One region of the Roseovarius sp. THAF8 genome, then DNA from elsewhere that is predicted to be linked to it. Evidence: riboswitches for the same ligand, from Rfam matches in the RefSeq annotation. Region 1 holds a riboswitch; each other region holds the start of a gene.
What was found. Region 1 has a riboswitch for cobalamin ahead of nrdH (glutaredoxin-like protein NrdH). Riboswitches for the same ligand answer to the same signal wherever they lie in the genome.
Positions count from the first base shown of each region.

Region 2: another riboswitch for cobalamin. It lies ahead of FIU85_RS14715 (TonB-dependent siderophore receptor); the one in region 1 lies ahead of nrdH (glutaredoxin-like protein NrdH).
Region 3: another riboswitch for cobalamin. It lies ahead of FIU85_RS14615 (DUF1636 domain-containing protein); the one in region 1 lies ahead of nrdH (glutaredoxin-like protein NrdH).

Region 1 is NZ_CP045410.1:1,268,457-1,270,711, reverse strand. Features, by position in the region: gene FIU85_RS06150 (aromatic ring-hydroxylating dioxygenase subunit alpha) at 1-94, opposite strand, end outside; cobalamin riboswitch at 209-416, opposite strand; cobalamin riboswitch at 543-736, shown strand; gene nrdH (glutaredoxin-like protein NrdH) at 838-1,059, shown strand; gene nrdI (class Ib ribonucleoside-diphosphate reductase assembly flavoprotein NrdI) at 1,064-1,480, shown strand; gene nrdE (class 1b ribonucleoside-diphosphate reductase subunit alpha) at 1,462-2,255, shown strand, end outside.
Region 2 is NZ_CP045410.1:3,004,377-3,006,631, forward strand. Features, by position in the region: gene FIU85_RS14715 (TonB-dependent siderophore receptor) at 1-892, opposite strand, end outside; cobalamin riboswitch at 1,017-1,228, opposite strand; one part of gene FIU85_RS14720 (IS3 family transposase) at 1,714-1,966, shown strand; one part of gene FIU85_RS14720 (IS3 family transposase) at 1,966-2,255, shown strand, end outside.
Region 3 is NZ_CP045410.1:2,987,981-2,990,235, forward strand. Features, by position in the region: gene cobW (cobalamin biosynthesis protein CobW) at 1-632, opposite strand, end outside; gene FIU85_RS14615 (DUF1636 domain-containing protein) at 629-1,006, opposite strand; cobalamin riboswitch at 1,083-1,283, opposite strand; gene cobO (cob(I)yrinic acid a,c-diamide adenosyltransferase) at 1,317-1,940, shown strand; gene FIU85_RS14625 (cobyric acid synthase) at 2,005-2,255, shown strand, end outside.

The DNA of each region.
Region 1 (2,255 bases):
CGCGGAACACGTCCGCATCGGTATAGAATGCCTGCTCCAGCGCATGGCCCGGCCGACGCCGCGCCAGCAGATCGCTGATCGGTTGGGTGTTCATCCTTGGCCTCCTGCCGCGCCCCGCGGCGAATTCGGGCAGGAGGTCGGCACGCGCGGTCCGCAGGTGCGGCAAGCGAGGAGCCGGACCCGAAGCAGCGCCCGCACCGCCACCCGCGGTTTGACGTCATTGCAAGGCTGGTTTCCGGACTCCGGTGCGGCCCTTGTGCGGGACCTCGTGGCGCGAAACCTTCCCGGGGCTCCTCTTCCCCAGTGGTCGTGACCGCGCCCGTTGCAACACCGTTACCGTTGCGGGGGCAGTGCCGGGATTTCACCGGCTTCCCAATTCTCCGCCCGCAGGCGGCACCTTGCAACTTCCCCGATTATCACAGGCCGGGCGGCGCAATATGAGAATTGCGACACTCGCTGAAGTGAATCAGACATCCTGCACGATGGGACAAAAATCGCTGCAGCAAGGCAAACTATATATTGACAGTTTCGTGTGCCAGAACCCAATATGGTGTTGCTTTGGTGCCCGCGACTCAACGTTGTGGGTGAAAAGGGAAGCCGGTGCGACACCGGCGCTGCCCCCGCAACTGTAAGCGGCAAGCCAAGGTCCGGAACCACTGGTGAGGCAACACCGGGAAGGCGGACCAAGGCGCAAGAGCCGCGAGCCAGGAGACCTGCCAAGGCGCAGTGAACGACGACCGCGGGCGGAGGGCCCGGGCGCGTGTCAGGGGCCCTGGTGGCCTGCTGTTCCCGTGTCCTGTCCCGCCATTCGCAAACCAAAACAAGGGACAGAGCACCATGAGCATCACCGTCTATTCCAAACCTGCCTGCGTGCAGTGCACCGCAACGACCCGAGCGCTGGACGCCCGTGGCCTCGCCTATGACATCGTCGACCTGACCGAGGACACCGCCGCGATGGAGCATGTACAGGACCTGGGCTACCGGCAGGTGCCTGTCGTCGTCGCCGGAGACGATCACTGGGCCGGGTTCCGTCCCGACATGATCGGCCGGCTCTGCTGAGCGCATGGCGGGGCTGGTCTATTTCTCGAGCGGGTCCGGCAACACGCGGCGCTTCGTCGAAAAGCTGGACCTGCCGGCACGGCGGCTGCCGCGTGTCGCGAGCGATCCTGTCCCGCAGATCACCGCGCCTTTCGTTCTGATCTGCCCGACCTATGCCGATGGGCATGGCAAGGGCGCAGTCCCAAAGCAGGTGATCCGCCTGCTGAATGATCCCGCCGCCCGCGCCCTGCTGCGCGGGGTCATCGCCAGCGGCAATCGCAATTTCGGCAAGACCTTCGCCATGGCCGGCGACGTGATCGCCGCCAAATGCAGCGTGCCCGTGCTCTATCGGTTCGAACTGGCCGGCACCGACACCGACATCGCCCGCGTGCGCGCCGGGCTCGACATATTCTGGAGAGAGACATGCTTGACGCCAGCCTGACCGCCGACCTCGACTATCACGCGCTGAACGCGATGCTGAACCTTTACGACGATCAGGGCCGCATCCAGTTCGAGGCCGACCGGATGGCGGCGCGGCAGTTCTTTTTGCAGCACGTCAACCAGAACACAGTGTTCTTCCACTCGCTGGACGAAAAGCTGGGCTACCTTGTCGACGAAGGCTATTACGAGCCCGAGGTGCTGGACCAGTACTCGAAGAACTTCCAGCGCCGGATCTGGGACGCGGCCTATGGAAAGAAGTTCCGCTTCCCCAGCTTTCTGGGGGCGTTCAAGTATTACACCTCCTACACGCTGAAAACCTGGGACGGGCAGCGTTACCTGGAACGGTACGAGGACCGCGTCGTGATGAACGCGCTGGCGCTGGCGCGCGGCGACGAGACGCTGGCGCTGCAACTGATGACCGAGATCATCGAGGGCCGGTTCCAGCCCGCCACGCCCACCTTCCTGAATGCCGGCAAGAAGGCGCGGGGCGAGTTCGTGTCGTGCTTCCTGCTGCGGCTGGAAGACAACATGGAAAGCATCGGGCGGGGCATCAACTCGGCGCTGCAATTGTCAAAACGCGGCGGCGGCGTCGCCCTGGTGCTGACCAACATCCGAGAGCACGGCGCCCCGATCAAGGGCATCGAGAACCAGTCCTCCGGCGTTATCCCGGTGATGAAGCTGCTGGAAGACAGCTTTTCCTACGCCAACCAGCTCGGGGCGCGGCAGGGGGCCGGGGCGGTCTATCTCAATGCGCATCACCCCGATATCCTGCGCTT
Region 2 (2,255 bases), 1.7 Mb from region 1:
CAAAAGACAGATCAAGGCGGTTTCTGAAACGACCGCCGAACGTGTCGAGCTGGGCGTAGATGGAGCCGAAGGTCTCGGCCGTATCGGACCCGGAAAAGTCATCAACGAGGATCTGTCCGGCAGGTGTAAGCGCGGTGTAGATCTGGCCGTCGGAGTCCGAGTCGCTTTTCACGTGCCGTAGCGTGCCGCCGAAGGTCAGGTTTTCGGTCGCGTAATAATGGACGTTGAGGTTGTAGGTCTCGTTGAGATCACCGTCATCCTCGCCATTCAGGCCCGACACGTCATAGCCGCCGGTCTCCCGGCGCGTCGCGGAAAAGCTCAGAGCAAGTTTTTCGGTGCGCTGCCGCAAGGCCAGGCTGACTTGCGTCGTCTCGTCGGTGCCGATCTCGAACCCGGCTTGCCCGCTGAAGCCCGGCTCGGTCGCGCGCTTGGTGGTGATCGAGATCACACCGCCGATGGCGTTCGAGCCGTAAAGTGAGGATTGCGGCCCGCGCAGGACCTCGATGCGCTCGATGTCGGCGCTGAGAAGACCGCTGAAATCGTACTCGCCCTGGCTGGGCGAGGCCACTTCCACGCCGTCGATGATGACCAGCGTGTGGTTGCCTTCGTGGCCGCGCATCCGGACCTGGGTCAGGCCGCCGGCGGGGCCGGTCCGCGAGACGGAAACACCGGGCAGCGAGCGGATGATGTCGACCGCATATCGTGACCCGCGATCCTCGATATCCTCTTCGGTCAGGACAGTACCGGCACGGCCGTAGGCGCTGCCTTCAATCGGGGTCAGACCGCCGGACACGAAGATCGTTCCGAGGTCATATGGCGTGTCCTGCGCAATGGCGGGCTGGGTGAAAAGGGCGGTGGATGCCGCAAGCGCGGCTTTGAATGAGCGTGACATGGCGTGTCCCTCCGGATCTCGCGTGACGCGATGGCTTTTGTTTGTGCCTTTGGAGGGGTGACTCCGCAGACGGTGATATCGTCACCGCTACGGAAAGTCCGTTGTCGAAACGCGCCCCGCGTTCGGACAGGGTGATCACCTCGGCAGGTCTCCTGACTTGCGGGTCAATGCTTGGCCGGGTCTTCCCATCATGCGCCGCATGACAGTGACATGGTCCGGCTTCGCTCTCCGCCTACAGTTGCGGGGGCAGTTGCGGATTGGACGCCAGACGCGTCGCACCGCATTCCCTATTATCCCGCCGGAAAACCGCCGGGAACCGAAGTGAGTCGATGGTTAATGGATGAAATGGTCTGAGAAAAGATAAAAATCGAAGGCTGGAAGGTTTCATCCGCAGCCGGGTGGTACACTGAAGCCCGGGCCCATTCACGTTTCACATGGCAAAGCCGTCGATCCCGAGCTTCTCATTCGGGTGGCGGACCGCTCAGCCTGATCGAAGAACCGGCACGGTCGTTTCCGCGTCGTCCGACACCGCCATGCTATGGACCATTGTCCGAAACCAAATGGCTCAGATCTAGAGAGGCTCCGGTCATGCCCACTGTGGTAACGTCGTGATCGGCGAAATCGGAATGTTCGTCGCGGGTGCTGGTGCCCCCCTGTCTCACCGTGGAGGCGGCCATACGGGCGGGTTCGTAGGAAACACCCTGACGGATTTGATTGAGCCGCGGTCTTGTCCATGACGCTTGGTCTAGATTAGGAAGGATTGAATGTGGACTTGCCCTGGAAAAGTGGAGAGCACCAACTGAGGAACCAGGAGGTGTTCTATGGGAAACGGAAACAGACCGACGCCGGAGTTCCGGCGTGAAGCGGTGCGGCTGGCGCTGACCAGCGGCCGGACGCGACGGGAGGTCGCGGAGGATCTGGGGATCGGGCTTTCGACACTGACGCGATGGCTCAGTCGCGAGCGGGACGCTGGTGGGCCGGTCGAGGCATCGGTCGATCTGCACGCGGAGCTGAAGCGGTTGCGACGCGAGAACGCGGTTCTGAAGCAGGAGCGCGACATCTTAAAAAAGGCCGCAGCCTTCTTCGCGAAAGACGCAAGTCGATGAGCTTCGCTTTCATAGAGGCGGAGAAGGCCAGCTTCCCGATCCGGCGAATGTGTCATGTTCTCGGTGTCAGCCAGAGCGGGTTCTTCGCTTGGCGGGACCGCCCTGCCTGTCATCGCCAGCAGCAGGACATGATCCATCTTGCCCACATTCGAACGGCCTTTGAGCTGTTGAACGGGACCTACGGCAGTCCCCGCATGCACCGCGACCTCGTCGATGAGGGGCTCAAGATAGGGCGGCACCGCACGGCACGACTGATG
Region 3 (2,255 bases), 1.7 Mb from region 1:
ACGGGCAGGGGGCGGGGCGCTTCGGCGGCGATGACCTCCTTGGCGCGCGCCACGCTCTCGGGGCCGGCAAGGTCGGGCTTGGTCAGCAGGATGATATCGGCGCAGGAGATCTGGTCCTCGAACACTTCCGACAGCGGGGTTTCGTGGTCGATGCTGTCATCCGCCAGGCGCTGGGCGTCGACCCGGGCCACGTCGGGGGCAAAGCGGCCTGCCGCGACGGCCTCGGCATCGGCGAGGGCAATGACGCCGTCGACAGTGATCTTGGAGCGGATATCGGGCCAGTCGAACGCTTTGAGCAGGGGCTTGGGCAGCGCCAGACCGCTGGTTTCGATCAGGATGTGATCGGGGCGCGGGTCGAGCGCCATCAACGCCTCGATCGTGGGGATGAAATCGTCGGCCACGGTGCAGCAGATGCAGCCATTGGCCAGTTCCATGATGTTTTCCGCCGGGCAATCGGGGATGGCGCAGCTTTTCAGGATGTCGCCGTCGACGCCGACATCGCCGAATTCGTTGACCACCACGGCCAGACGGCGGCCGCCGGGGTTCTGCATCAGGTGGCGCACCAGCGTCGTCTTGCCGGAGCCCAGAAAGCCCGTGATGACAGTGACGGGAAGTTTCGCAAGATCGGTCATTGGTCAGCCTTTGCAGTCAGGGGTGGGATGCGCGCAACGCAGTTGCGCTTGAAATGTTCGGGGCGCTGGCGCCACGGGATCAGTCCGTCCTCGGTCTGTTGATAGAGGACCGCGCCTTGCAGCAGCATGTCGGGATGCGACGTTTCATCGAGATTTCCGTACAGATACGTCCAGCGTTCGCCGCCGCGCATGGCGGCGGTGCAGCCCGCGTCGCAGTTTTGCAGGCATTCGACCGGCGTCACGGTGACGCCATCGGGCAGCGTCCGCGCCGTGACCTCCTCATAGAGGCGCTGGCCGGGGCGGCGCTCGTCCTCTGGGATCTCCTGCCCCTTGCGGCACTTGACGCAGATCAGCAGCTCTATGGGCGTGCTCATGTATCCTCCAATATCGGGGGTGCGCGCGGGAGTGGCGGGTGGCCACGCATCCGAGCCCGGCACACCCCGTCCGGTCCGTCTTTTCCTTCTGGTTGGCAGGTCTCCCGGCTTGCGGTTTCGGGCTCTTTGGCCCACGGTTTCCGGCCTTCCCGGCATTGCGCCAGTGGCGGTGGAAACCTTCCCGGTTCACGGTCGCGGGGGCGGCTGTGCCTGGCGCGATGCGCTGCACATTCCCTTTTCACCTGTTTACACAGGCACCAACACGGTGCGACATGCTGCTAAAACCCACCTTGTGTCAAGGAGACGTCCCATGTCCGACCCGTCCGAAGCGGAAAAGACCGCCCGCCACAACGAGAAGATGAAGAAGATAAAGGCCGCGCGCGACCGCATGATGGTGGACAAGACCGAAGAGAAGGGCCTGATCATGGTTCATACCGGTCCGGGCAAGGGCAAGTCATCGTCAGGATTCGGAATGATTCTGCGGTGCATCGCGCACGGGATGCCCTGCGCGGTGGTGCAGTTCATCAAGGGCAACTGGGTGACCGGAGAGGCCGAGATGCTGCGCAACCGGTTCTCGGACGAATGCCGATTCTTCATTTCGGGCGAGGGGTTCACCTGGGAGACGCAGGACCGAGAACGCGATATCGCCGCCGCGCAGAATGGCTGGAACATCGCGAAAGAGCAGATTCGCGACCCTGAGATGAAGTTCGTGCTGCTGGACGAGATCAACATCGCGCTGCGCTATGACTATATCGACATCGACGAGGTCGTGGATTTCCTGTTGCACGAAAAACCTGCGATGACGCATGTGTGCCTGACGGGGCGCAATGCGAAACCCGAACTGATCGAGGCCGCCGACCTTGTGACCGAGATGAGCCTGGTGAAGCATCCGTTCCGGGACGGGATCAAGGCCCAGAAAGGCGTGGAGTTCTGATGTGGTCCCTCATGGCCAGCGGGGCGAAACCGCCGGGGCCGATGCCGTGTGACGGAGACCACCCATGCCCGCGATAATGATCCAGGGCACGGGGTCGAATGTCGGCAAGTCGATGCTGGTGGCGGGCCTGTGCCGGGCCGCGCGCCAGCGGGGCTTGAGCGTGGCACCGTTCAAGCCGCAGAACATGTCGAACAACGCCGCGGTGACGCCGGACGGTGGCGAGATCGGTCGTGCGCAGGCGCTTCAGGCGATGGCTTGCGGTGTGAATTTGCACACCGACATGAACCCGGTTTTGCTGAAGCCGGAAACGGATGT